4 regions of the Gordonia sp. CPCC 206044 genome follow, and region 4 is predicted to be linked to each of the others. Evidence: predicted binding sites of a transcription regulator. Region 4 holds the regulator's gene; each other region holds the start of a gene.
What was found. The regulator LexA, encoded in region 4, represses DNA repair genes until DNA is damaged. The targets are predictions, from matches to a motif close to CGAACANNTGTTCG.

Region 1: the regulator LexA is predicted to act here: its motif matches at 1,272-1,285, upstream of AAFP35_RS21975 (DUF222 domain-containing protein).
Region 2: the regulator LexA is predicted to act here: its motif matches at 1,379-1,392, upstream of AAFP35_RS13230 (alpha-ketoglutarate-dependent dioxygenase AlkB).
Region 3: the regulator LexA is predicted to act here: its motif matches at 1,636-1,649, upstream of AAFP35_RS22315 (DUF222 domain-containing protein).

What each region holds. Positions count from the first base shown of each region.
Region 1 covers NZ_JBCLVL010000016.1:128,132-131,229, reverse strand. Annotated here, with positions in the region: gene AAFP35_RS21985 (type I restriction endonuclease) at 1-69, opposite strand, end outside; gene AAFP35_RS21980 (lipocalin family protein) at 513-1,139, shown strand; gene AAFP35_RS21975 (DUF222 domain-containing protein) at 1,306-2,874, shown strand; gene AAFP35_RS21970 (FAD-dependent oxidoreductase) at 3,011-3,098, shown strand, end outside.
Region 2 covers NZ_JBCLVL010000007.1:161,222-164,319, reverse strand. Annotated here, with positions in the region: gene AAFP35_RS13240 (oxidoreductase) at 1-64, shown strand, start outside; gene AAFP35_RS13235 (hypothetical protein) at 81-632, opposite strand; gene AAFP35_RS13230 (alpha-ketoglutarate-dependent dioxygenase AlkB) at 730-1,356, opposite strand; gene AAFP35_RS13225 (MMPL family transporter) at 1,559-3,098, shown strand, end outside.
Region 3 covers NZ_JBCLVL010000017.1:56,514-59,611, forward strand. Annotated here, with positions in the region: gene AAFP35_RS22305 (HNH endonuclease) at 257-1,201, shown strand; gene AAFP35_RS22310 (hypothetical protein) at 1,306-1,458, shown strand; gene AAFP35_RS22315 (DUF222 domain-containing protein) at 1,666-3,098, shown strand, end outside.
Region 4 covers NZ_JBCLVL010000005.1:224,462-227,559, forward strand. Annotated here, with positions in the region: gene AAFP35_RS09730 (phosphoenolpyruvate--protein phosphotransferase) at 1-838, shown strand, start outside; gene lexA (transcriptional repressor LexA) at 857-1,594, opposite strand; gene AAFP35_RS09740 (LysM peptidoglycan-binding domain-containing protein) at 1,795-2,289, shown strand; gene nrdR (transcriptional regulator NrdR) at 2,394-2,852, shown strand; gene hrpA (ATP-dependent RNA helicase HrpA) at 2,890-3,098, opposite strand, start outside.

The DNA of each region.
Region 1 (3,098 bases), on a different contig from region 4:
GGTCTCGATGCTGGCTCGCTTGTCCCTGATTTTTGCAGCGAGCGTCTTGATTCCATCGGTCACCATCATTGCCATATACCCTTCCGGTAAGTTTTGGGATGACGATAGTTGACGCGCGAGCCGCCTAATCTGATATTCATCAAAAGCATCTTCGCTGGACTTCAATGGCCATAACGTCAGCAGACCAGTGAGCAGCCGATCATCGGCCCGCTGAGCTCATGAGCTCATGCCCCCGAATTCTTTCGGTATATACCGATCGGACACGGGGTGGGATCAGTCCCACTGCGCCACAAACCGCAGCGGTCTCGATTTCGGCGAGTCCGCACAGCAAGTCGAAAGCGGAGATTGCTGAGATCTCCCCTCGGACAGGTGACGTCACGGCGCGCCTAGTTTCTTTCGTGATCGCCGGGCGCCCCAGCGGCCTATCATCACGTACCCGAACCCAGACCCATCCACCCCCACCACGGTTCCGAATAGCTGGCACCAACACCAGCACACCGAACGGAGCCTTCATGCGCATCTCCCACACGACCCGCTCGCTCGTCATGTTGCTTGCGACGGCAGCCCTCACGATCGGGGCGTTGTTCGTGACCACCGGGCCCGCATCGGCCGCTCCCCTGCAACCGATCCCCAAGCTCGACACAACTCGGTATCTGGGTTCGTGGTGGCAACTCGCGGCCGTGCCGGCCTTCTTCAATCTGAACTGCGCCAAGGACACCAAGGCCACGTACACGCCGATCGACGCCACGACCATCGGGGTGGAGAACACCTGCGCCACGTTCACCGGCCAGCGCAATCGCGTGCAGGGTCGCGCCAGCGTCGTCGACCCGGTCACCAAAGCCCAACTGTCCGTGAAGTTCCCACAGGTCCCGGTCAGCATCGATCCGGGCAACACACCCAACTACATCGTCGCCTGGATCGGTGACGGCAAGACCCCGGACGATCCCTACCGATTCGCCGTCGTCGGCGACCCGACGAGGACGTCGGGATTCCTTCTCTCCCGCGACAAGGTCGTCTCGACGTCGACCCTGCGCATGTTGCGCGGCCAGATCGAGAAGGTGGGCTTCAACTCGTGCACGTTCCTCGTGACACCGACCACGGGCGGCCGCACCGACCACTCCCCGCTCTGCACCGTGTAGTCACTCGAGGTCGCGTTCGCCGACACCCATCGCGCTCGCCCTTGGGGTCGAATTCGCCAGTTGCACAACGATACCCGGCTCCGAAACGTCCCGGATCCGAGTCTTGCGCGGGCCCCAAACCTCCGCTAAACTCGAACATGCGTTCGACATACAGGGGGTGGGCGCGATGGTCGGCGACGTACCGCAGACAGAGATCGTCGCGTTGTACGCCGAGCTGCATGACGTGCTGGACAGGATCGACGCAGCCGATGCGAGCCCCGCGTCGGACACGGAGTCGATCGAGGTCGCAGTCGCGCACGAGCTCGCCGCTCGGCGGATGAGCGGCCTCGGTCATCAACGCGTCCTGGACGTCTCCGATCGCGGCGCGCACATGCGGGCCGGTTATCGGTCACTGCACGATTTCATGGCCGGCCCGTTGCGGATCGCGAACCCGACGATGCGACGCAAGCACATGGAAGCGTTGGTGCCGATGCACTCGCTGCACGGTGAACCACTGCCCCCGAAGTGTCCAGAGACCGCAGCAGCGGTTGCCGAAGGGGCGATCGGCCCGGAGCACGTGCAGAAGATCCTCGAGGCGTTGAATCGTATTCCCGCAGCAATCCCCGCCGAGCACAAGGAGTTCGCAGAACGCACCCTCGCCGAGGGTGCGCGCGAGTTCACACCACGAGGCGTCGCCGAGCTGGGTGCGCGCATCCTGGCCCATCTGGACCCCGATGGGTCGGTCACCGACGACGCAGACCGCGCCCGGCGCCGGGGACTCAGCGTGGGCGAGCAAGACGCCCAGCTCATGAGCACTGTGCGGGGCAGCCTCGATCCCCTGACGCGGTCCATGTTCGATGTGGTGCTCGATGCGTGGGCGGCTCCGGGGATGAACAACCCCGACGACGAGCAGTCGCCGCAGGGCAGCAAAGACGACACCGACCCCGAGGTACTCAAGGACGCCGCCGGACGCGACCACCGCTCCCCGGCCCAGCGCAACCACGACGCATTCAAGGCGCTGTTGACCGCAGTCCTCGACGGCGGGCTCCTCGGGCGCAGTCACCGTGGATTGCCACCACATCTGATCATCAAGATCACCGAAACCCAGCTGCGCGAACAGGCCGGGATCGCCGAGACGGCCGGCGGTGCATGTCTGCCGATCCGCGACGTGATCGACGTGGCCGCCCGCGCCCAGATGCACCTGGCCGTGTTCGCCGATCACACTCCCGAGATCCTCTATCTGGGGCGAGCGAGTCGGTTCGCCAACCGATCCCAACGATTCGCCCTGTTCGCCCGCGACGGCAGCGGCTGCACCTGCCCAGACTGCACCCAGCCGTTCACCCACCTCGAAGCGCATCACGCCCACCGTGACTGGGCCGATGGCGGTTTCACCGACATCAACGCGCTGGCCGGGGCATGTCCACCCGACAACCGGCGAGTGGGCCCCAAACCGGGCCAGTACCGCACCCACATCGTCACAGAAGGCCCCGACACCGGACGACCTGCCTGGACGCTCAACACCGACGCAGGCCAACCGAGCAACCCGCCTCGCATCAACCGGCTCCACCATGTCGCCGAATCCTTCACCCGCCACCTCCACGGCGACACCTCACCACCGGACAAGTCACCACCACACCGCGTCTATCACCGACAAGAAGAACGCCGACGAGTACCACGCCTCGTCTCGGCGGGATGGTCCGTACGCGAAATAGACTGGGACACAGACTCTAACGGCCGGCCACACCACCACAGCTGATTCGCTGTCCGCCGATCACGAGAAGAAGCACTGTCAGATCGAGTAGTCGACTACTCGTGAAGCCTCGGACGGGACGGCGAATCCTATAGCCGTGGACCAGGGAACATCAGCGACAGATCAGCCCCCGGTGGTGCGCGTGACCTGCGACGTCTGCATCGTCGGTGCGGGTATTGCAGGCTTGAACGCCCTGTTCGTCGCCAGCCGGTACCTGCCACCGGGCGGTC
Region 2 (3,098 bases), on a different contig from region 4:
CACCGTCCGCGACGGACTGTGGCAGGTGTCGGAGAAGCTCACCGAGATCGACTTCCGGGTCTGAGAGCCCGCTCGGGCGCCTATCGGACGTCGAAGGTGATCGAGTTCGAGGCGCCCGAGATCCCGTCGGTGACGGTGATCGAGTAACCACCAGCGGCCCGCAACATGTAGGTGTGCACAGATGTGCAGTCGCGGGTCTTGAACAGGGCGGCCTTCGCCGGGATCTTCGGCCCGGTGATCCGGATGCTCATGGTGCACTCGTTGCCGTCGACCACCGGTCCCGCGTCGATGGTGGAGTTCCACTTCACGCCGAGTTGTGAGTTCTTCGGATACACGTTGGCCGAGATCGGCTTCGCCTTGGGCGCATAGGCCCACACATTGATCGACTTCACCCCGTTGGGCGCGTTGTCGCGACCGAGCTTGCCGTAATGCTCGGGTTTGCTGCTCGAGGACCCCAGGGCCGAACTGCCGGCGTCGAACAGACTCGTCAGGCCACCCGAGGAACTCCCGAACCCGGAGGCGCTACCCGAACTGCCGAGCAGGCTGTCCAGGGGACTCGCCGATGCGGGCGCCGCGACGGCGATGATCGACGAAGCGGACAGGACAGCAACAGCTATGGACTTGTGATTCACGGTTCTCTTTCGACTCAACCCCGGGGCGGTAGGACAACAGGGATTAAATCACGCAGTCTCCTCGCCCGGATGGTGACGCCGATCACGGGGTGTGGGGTCACCAGACGCCGGGCGGACGGAACTGCACGCTGATGCGCGGGCCGGCGCCGGGCACCTTCGGCACGGCGTGTTCCCAGGTCCGCTGGCAGCTCCCGCCCATCACCAGCAGGTCGCCGGGGCCGACGACGAATCTCATCGACGTTCCGCCACCGCGAGGGCGCAGCAGCAGGGGGCGGGGCGAACCGAGGGAGACGATCGCGACCATCGTGTCGGTCGTGGCTCCGCGGCCGATGCGGTCGCCGTGCCACGCAACGCTGTCGTTCCCGTCGCGGTACAGACACAGCCCAGCGGTCGCGAAGCCCTCGGACAGTTCGCCGCGGTAGTGATCGGTCAGCCGGTTGCGGGCCTCGACCAGCAGCGGATCGGGAAACGTGGCGGCCTCGTGATAGTTGGCGACGAGTCGTGGCACGTCGACGACCCGGTCGTACATCTGGCGCCGCTCGGAGCGCCACGCCGCGTGGGTGCGCAGACGGTCGAAGAGCAATTCGGAGCCGGCGATCCACCCGGGCCGCAGATCCACCCAGGCCCCCTGCGCCAGCGGGCGGCGCATCGCACCGCCGAGATCCCCGATGGTCACGGTGTCGGAGGTCTGGTCGAAGAGTGATCCCTGGATGCCGGCGAGCATGCCCCGAGCATACGCCTGTGTACGAACAGGTGTTCGATGATCTGGCCGACCAGAACGGAGTGAGGGAGAGGTCGATCACGAATGGCCTGGTCGTCGTGGCGAAGATGGAGATTTCCTGTTATCCAGTAACAAGTGGTAGTCACTAACAGTTTGCTGTGGTGACCTATCGCGCAGCCGTTCCGAGAGCGTCCGAGAGGGAAGCATGGCGTCATTTCTGTATCGAGTCGGGAGGTTCTCCTTCCGGCACAAGTGGTGGATGATCGCGGTCTGGTTGATCGCCGCGATCGCGGTGTCTGGCCTCGTGGGCGCGCTCAACCCCAAGTTCGCCAAGGACTTCAGCCTTCCCGGCACGGATTCGGGCACCGCCACCGAACAGGTGGAGCAGTACTTCCCGGATGTCATGAAGCAGCAGGAACGCGCGTCGACCAGCGTGCTGGTGGCGGCCGACGACGGACTGGCCGCACACTCCGCGCAGATCGACGCTCTGGTGGCCGACCTGCACAAGCTTCCCGAACTCTCCGACGCCAAGACGGTCGTCAACCCTCTGACGGTCGCCCAGATGCAGCCGGCGATGGCGTCGTCGGTCATCGGTGACGGCGGCAAGGTCGGGCTGATCCAGGTCCGTCAGAACATCGAGGCGATGGACCTCACCGTCGACGAGAAGGATCAGCTGACGACGATCCTCGCCGCACACAGCGGTGACGGGCTACAGGTCGAGGCCACCGGCTCGCTGATGCAGGTCATGGAGGCCGGCGGCAAGGCCGAGATGATCGGCTTCGCAGTCGCTTTCGTGGTGATGATCGTGGCCTTCGGGGCGCTGGTGGCGGCATTCATCCCGCTGATCACCGGCCTGATGGGCGTCATGATCACCATCATGCTGTTGACGTTGTCGGCGGAGGTCCTCAGCGTCAACGAGACGGCAACCGGCATCGTCACGATGCTGGGTATCGCGGTGTCGATCGACTATGCGCTGTTCATCGTGTCGCGGTACCGCAGCGAGCGTAAACGTGGTGGTTCGGCCGCCGACGCCGCAGGCAGAGCGGTCGGCACGGCAGGCTCCGCGGTGGTGTTCGCCGGGCTGACCGTCATCATCGCGGTGGTGGCCCTCATGGTCATCGGTATCCCGCTCATCACGCAGATGGGCATGGGCGCGGCCGTCGCGGTGTTCGTCGCGGTCCTCGCCGCACTGACCCTGATCCCCGCACTGTTGGGCGCCACCGGCCGATTCGCGTTCGCGCCGCGTATCCCGTGGATCAAGCATGCCGAGGAATCCGACAGCGCCGACACCCTCGGCGTCCGGTTCGGCCGCACGGTGGTCAAGCGTCCGGTGCCGTTCATCATCGGTGGTCTGTTGGTGCTGGTCCTCGCGGCCATCCCGATGACGAAACTCGAACTGGGCATGTCGATGACGAGCGACGACGAGGCCGCCGCTCAGACTTTGCTGCAGCGCGGATTCGGTGAGGGCATCAACGGTCCGCTGCTGGTCGTGCTGCACACCGAGAACGGCGACATCGCGGCCACCGCAGAGCAGGCCGTCGATCACATCAGGACGCTCGACGACGTCGCCAATGCGAACACCCTCACCTGGATGGGCAACGGGTCTCCGCAACCGAACACCGGTGCCGACACCGCGCTGATCTCGGTCACCCCGACGAGTTCGCCGTCGGCCGCGGCCACCCACGACCTGATGGAGGAGATCCGCGACTACACGCCGACCGTCGAACAGGCCGGTGCCCAACTCC
Region 3 (3,098 bases), on a different contig from region 4:
CCTGACCAGTGATTGGTCGTGTCGCCCGTCCATCGCGCTTGTCGACTACTGGTGCCACGCTGACTCTACATAGGAACGCGGTCAGGATTGAGCGGTGGCTCGAATGGTGTGACGTGGTTGGGAGCCACATCCAAGAACTGTTAGGGCAGCATGAGAAGCCGAGCGCGTCTCATTCGTCCAAATCGAGAACCTTGTCGTATCGCCTTGATAAAGTCTGGTCTCTTGACAGAGGAACTGGCGAAGGACAGTCATCGGCATGGAAGCTCTACTAGTAATCGCGTTTCTAGCGTTCTCGGGTTGGGTCGTGTATCGGATTGTTCGATACATTCGTAAGGAGCGGTACTTCGCAAGCGACGAGTTCTCGACTCACCGGTCTCGGATCGCAGCGTTTGTTTCGGAGCATAACGAACTGGCTCACTACATCTCCGAAATTCGAATGGGCGAGACTTTTGGACTTGGTGTGTCTTATACAGGCGCGCAGGCTCATCTGGCATCGTTCGAGAACACCAGTAACTGGAACTACCGCCGAGACCGGAACGTGGCGACCTACTATGCGCCGAATGTGCATAACTGTTCGCTTCAGGTGGTGCGTAACGCCAGCGGAGATCCTCTCAAGTACGTGATGAAGTACTTCGGCATCAAGGCGGATGAGGTGAGCCTCGGTAACGTCGAGAGCCTGGGCAACAGCATCACTCGGCTCGAAGAGGCCGTGGCGAATCTGCATCAACGTGAAGCGAGTATCACGCAATCGATCAATCCGCCCGCATTCATTCTGAAGCATTACATGGACGAGTTCATGAAGCACGTCGGCGTGGAGCTTTCGCCGATCACGGTTCCTTATCCCGTATACGTCTTTGAGTACGTCAGTGCCGGCGGGAACAGCTCGCAGCGAACAACCGTCACGTTGGATACCCCGACAATCGACGCACTGGTCGAGACTCTTTCGCAGAAGATCCGCTGGCGAAAGAGTGCCGCGGGGCAGCGTGCGCTGATGACATCCAGATTGCGCAACTCAATCAAGACACGCGACAATCACACTTGCCGGTACTGCTCTGTGTCACTCGCGGCAGAACCCCACCTCCTTCTTGAGGTGGACCATATCGTCCCTGTCTCCCGGGGAGGTATGTCGACTCCCGAGAATCTGCAAACCCTCTGCTGGAAATGCAACCGGTCCAAATCGAACAAGATCGCGATGCAGTGACCTGTGTTCGCATTGGTTGATGGGGAGTGCACGGCTTGGGGTGGCGGGGCCGGCGGGCGACCGGATTCTGGCACCATATCGGCGACGATCCGAACGAGTGGCCGGTGTTCTACGCCGACTTCCGCTCGTTCGTGTTCCTCTATCACCGCGGAGGGATCGCTGCGTTCATCGCCGACCTCGTGACCGGTCAATACCCGCGGCGACTGGTCGGCGCCGACGCGACGGAGGGGGCGATCTTCGTGCCGCAGTTCGTCTGACCCTGTCGACCTCAGGGTAGCTGGTGCGGGTCCGAGCGGGGGAAACGGGAATCGATACCGATCGGGATCGTCGAGAATTGTCAAAGATGCTGGTGCACAGCATATTTCGATGATCCTTCGACTCGGTCGGCAATCCGCGCAAACCCCTTGCCAAGTCCACTCGGACCGGCGTATATTCGAACACGAGTTCGAAACACGGGGGGTGTGATGACCGACGATCATGTTGCTGGCGAGCAGGTGTCTGAGGTTGTTGACCTCTATCGTCAGCTCGATGAGTTGATCGACCGGATCAGCGCGGTCGATACGACCAGCGCGTCGTATTCGGAGATTGTTGGTGTTGCGCAGGCGCATGAGCGTGCTGTGCGGCGGTTGGGGTTTGTCGGTTTGCGGCGTCTGGTCGACTGCGATGAGCGTGGTGTGGTCGCCCGGGAGGGGTTCGCCCGATTCACAGATTTTTTGGTGTCGCGGTTGCGGATCACCGATCCGGGGGTGCGGCGTCGGCAGATCGCAGCGTTGCTGCCGACGTATTCGCTAGCGGGTGAGCAGGTGCCGACGAGGTATCCGCATGTGGCGCAAGCCTGGTCAGACGGCGCTATCGGCACCGCGCATGTGTCGGCGGTGCTGGCGGTGTTGGACAAGATCCCGGCCGCAGTACCAGTTGAGCTTGCTGCTGCGGCTGAGCGGGAGATGGCCGGGTATGCCCGCGAGCACACCCCGTCACAGTTGACCCGCCTGGGGGAGCGGCTGTTGGCGCATCTGGATCCGGATGGTGACCTCGCCGACGACGCCGACCGGAAACGTCGCCGTAGTGTGACGGTGGGTCGGCAGGATGCGGCGAAGATGAGTCGGTTGACCGCCGAGTTGGATCCGATCACCCGGGCGATGCTGGATGTGGTGCTCGATGCGTGGGCGGCGCCGGGAATGAACAATCCCGCCGACGAACACTCCCCGCACGGTCACCTCGATGACGCCGACCGCGAGGCCTTGAAAGCTGCCGCCGACCGCGACATGCGGACACCCGGGCAGCGCAATCATGACGCGTTGACGGCGTTGCTGCGGGCGGTGCTTGATGGCGGGGTGTTGGGGACATCGCATCGGGGATTGCCGCCGCATCTGATCATCAAGATCACCGACGCCGAGTTACGTGCCCATGCGGGGGTGGGGGAGACGGCGTCGGGGGCGGTGTTGCCGATCTCCGATGTCATCGAGCTCGCGGCAGGGGCGCAGGCGCATTTGGCGGTGTTTGCCGAGCATACGGCCGAGCCGTTGTATTTGGGTCGGGCGGCGCGGTTGGCCAATCAGGCTCAGCGGATGATGATCATGGCTCGTGATGGTGGGGGTTGTTCGGCGCCGGAGTGTGCCACCCCGGCTTCGCGGGTCGAGATTCATCATGCTGAGGATGATTGGGCCGATGGCGGGTACACCGATGTCATCGAGTTGGCTGGGGCGTGTCGACCCCATAACGGCAAGGTCGGCACGAGGCCGGGCCAGTACGCCACCCATATCGTCAAGTCTGGTCGGGATGCGGGGCGCCCGGCGTGGCAGCGCAACACCAGTGGTCAGTTGCCGGTGTTGCCGGCGCGGATCAACCGTCACCTGCAGGCGGCGGAGGTTTTCGCGCGTCGTCTGCGTGAGAACAC
Region 4 (3,098 bases):
GGCCAGCGGATTCCCGGTGGAAGGCGTCGGGCTGTTCCGCACCGAACTCGCCTTCCTCGACCGCACTGATGCTCCCACGGTCGCCGAGCAGACCAAGCTCTACCGCGAGGTCATCGACGCGTTCGGTGATCAGAAAGTGGTGATCCGCACGCTCGACGCCGGATCGGACAAGCCGCTGAAGTTCGTGGCCCAGCCCGACGAGGCCAACCCCGCACTCGGTGTGCGCGGCAACCGAATCGCCAACGCCCACCCCGAGATCCGCGCGGCCCAACTCGATGCCATCGCGGCCGCAGCCAAGGAGAGTGGCGCGAGTCCGTGGGTGATGGCGCCCATGATCGCCACGGCGGCCGAGGCGCGGGAGTTCGCCGGCGAGGTGCGGGCACGAGGTCTCGTCGCCGGGATCATGGTGGAGGTCCCCGCCGTGGCGATCCTCGCGCCGCAGGTCATGGCCGAGGTCGACTTCGTGTCGATCGGTACCAACGATCTGACGCAGTACACGATGGCCGCGGACCGGATGTCGTCGGATCTGGCGTCGCTGACCGATCCCTGGCAACCGGCGGTGCTGGCGCTGATCGCGAACGTGGCCCGCGCCGGGCGCGCCGCGGGCAAACCGGTGGGCGTGTGCGGTGAGGCCGCGGCCGATCCGTTGCTCGCATGCGTCCTGGTGGGTCTGGGTGTCACGTCACTGTCGGCGGCGCCGGCCGCGGCGGCCGCGGTCGGCGCCAAGCTCGGCCGGGTCACCAGCGATCAATGCAAGTTGGCCTCGGACACGATCCTGGGGCTGGCCGACGCAGCCTCCGCTCGAGCCGCCGCGGCTGCCGCTTTCGGCAGCAACTGACCGGGCGTCGGACGGCTCTCAGACCCGGCGCATCACGGTGACGACCTTGCCGAGGATGGCGGCGTCGTCACCGGGGATGGGCTCGAACAGCTCGTTGTGCGGCATCAGCCACACGTGACCGTCCTTGCGCTTGAACGTCTTCACGGTCGCCTCGCCGTCGATCATCGCCGCGACGATGTCGCCGTTGTCGGCGACGTTCTGTTGCCGGACGACCACCCAGTCGCCGTCGCAGATCGCCGCATCGATCATCGATTCGCCGACCACACGCAGCAGGAACAGCGACCCCTCGCCGACGAGTTCGCGCGGCAGCGGGAAGACGTCCTCCACAGCTTCCTCGGCGAGGATCGGTCCGCCCGCGGCGATCCGGCCCAGCACGGGTACGAACGTGGGCGCGGGCAGGCTCGACCCGTCGTCGGCGGCCGAACCGCCGGGCGGGATGTGATTGTGCTCGCCGTCTGAGATGTTGACCGCCCGTGGACGGTTGTGGTCACGCTTGAGCAGTCCCTTGCGTTCCAGGGTGCGCAACTGATGGGCCACCGACGACGTGGACGTCAGGCCGACCGCATCGCCGATCTCGCGGATGCTCGGTGGATATCCACGTTCCCGGACCGACTGTCGGATGTACTCCAGCACGCCGCGCTGACGTGGGGTGAGCGACGCCTCCGCGACAGCCGGGTCGACAGAAGCCTCGTCGGTGTCGGCCTTCTCGTCGACCGCACGCGGGGTACCGCGTCGTCCGCCGGCCTTGTCGCTCATCGGTGAGTCCTCTCTGTTCGAATCCGGCCCCGGGCCGGGATTCGCGGAAAAACGCTGGTCGATGGGTTCTCTCAGCGCCGAGAGTAACCCACGTCGCAGACATGTTCAAACATTTGTTCGACGTGTGTCGAGACTTTGTCGGTGCACCGTGCTACAAATCGAACATCAGTTCCATCGAACATGTGATCGAGGAGACCGCGATGAGCACCATCACACTGGAACGCCCGCAGGCATCGACGGCGAACGCCCGCACCGACGCCCGTGTGGTCGGCACGCCCACCCGCCGCCGCGCCCACGGTGATCGGAGCAGGCCCGGGCCGAACCGGCCGGCCACCTCGCTGGCCGTCGGCAGGCCGCGGGTTGCCGGCACTCGGTGCGCGTCGCCCGCGTCGACGTCGCGCGTCTACGCACGCCGTCGCGCGGCCGCCCTCGCCGTGTTGGCCGGCGGTGCTCTCGCGATCGTCGTCTGGGTGGTCGCCATCGTCGGGTCGAACTATGCGGCCTCGGTCGCTCCCGAACCCGTCGGCGCCGAGGTCGTGCACGTGCGGGCCGGTGACTCGCTGAGTTCGATTGCCGACCGGGTGGCTCCGGACATGCCGCGCGAAACGGTCATCGATGCGATCGTGGCGCGCAACGATCTGTCCGGCTCGGGTCTGCGCGTGGGGCAGGCGCTGATCGCCCCCGCGTATCGCTGAGGGGCCGGACGGTATCCTCGGTGGCACAGGGTCCAGCCGGAAACCGGCACGGCGTAGCGAAGATCCGGTGCGCCGGTGTGTCCCGCGATGTGCGTGAGGACGACATGCGCTGTCCGTTTTGCAAGAACGAAGACACCAAGGTCATCGACTCGCGTGTCGCCGACGACGGGCAGGTGATCCGACGCCGGCGCTCGTGTGCGGACTGTGGTCGGCGATTTTCCACGGTCGAGAGTGCGGTGTTGTCGGTGGTCAAACGCAACGGTGTGACCGAACCGTTCAGCCGCGAGAAAGTCATGCGCGGCGTGCGTCGGGCGTGTCAGGGGCGCGACGTCGCCGAGGATGCGTTGGCGCAATTGGCGCAGCAGGTCGAGGATGCGGTGCGGTCCTCGGGATCGGCCGAGATCCCCAGCAACGAGGTGGGTCTGGCGATCCTGGGGCCATTGCGTGACCTCGACGCCGTGGCCTATCTGAGGTTTGCATCGGTCTACCGCTCATTCGACTCCGTCGCCGACTTCCAGCGTGAGATCGACGAGTTGCGAGCGGTTTCCGACGAGGTCGGCTGACCCGTCGTATCCGCGGAACCCCGTCGAGGCCGTCGTTTCAGCGGAACCCGTCGAGTGCTTTCATCGCGCGTTTCTCCGAGATCGGATAGGCGGTTCCGAGTCGTTGCGCGAACAACCCGACGCGCAGTTCCTCGACCAGCCAATGCGCGAACTCGTTGAACTCGTCGCGCCGTGCGGCCGGCACCTGGTCCAGACGCTGATTCCATCGGGTGACCACACGGTCGAGAGCGGCGACGCCTGCGCGGT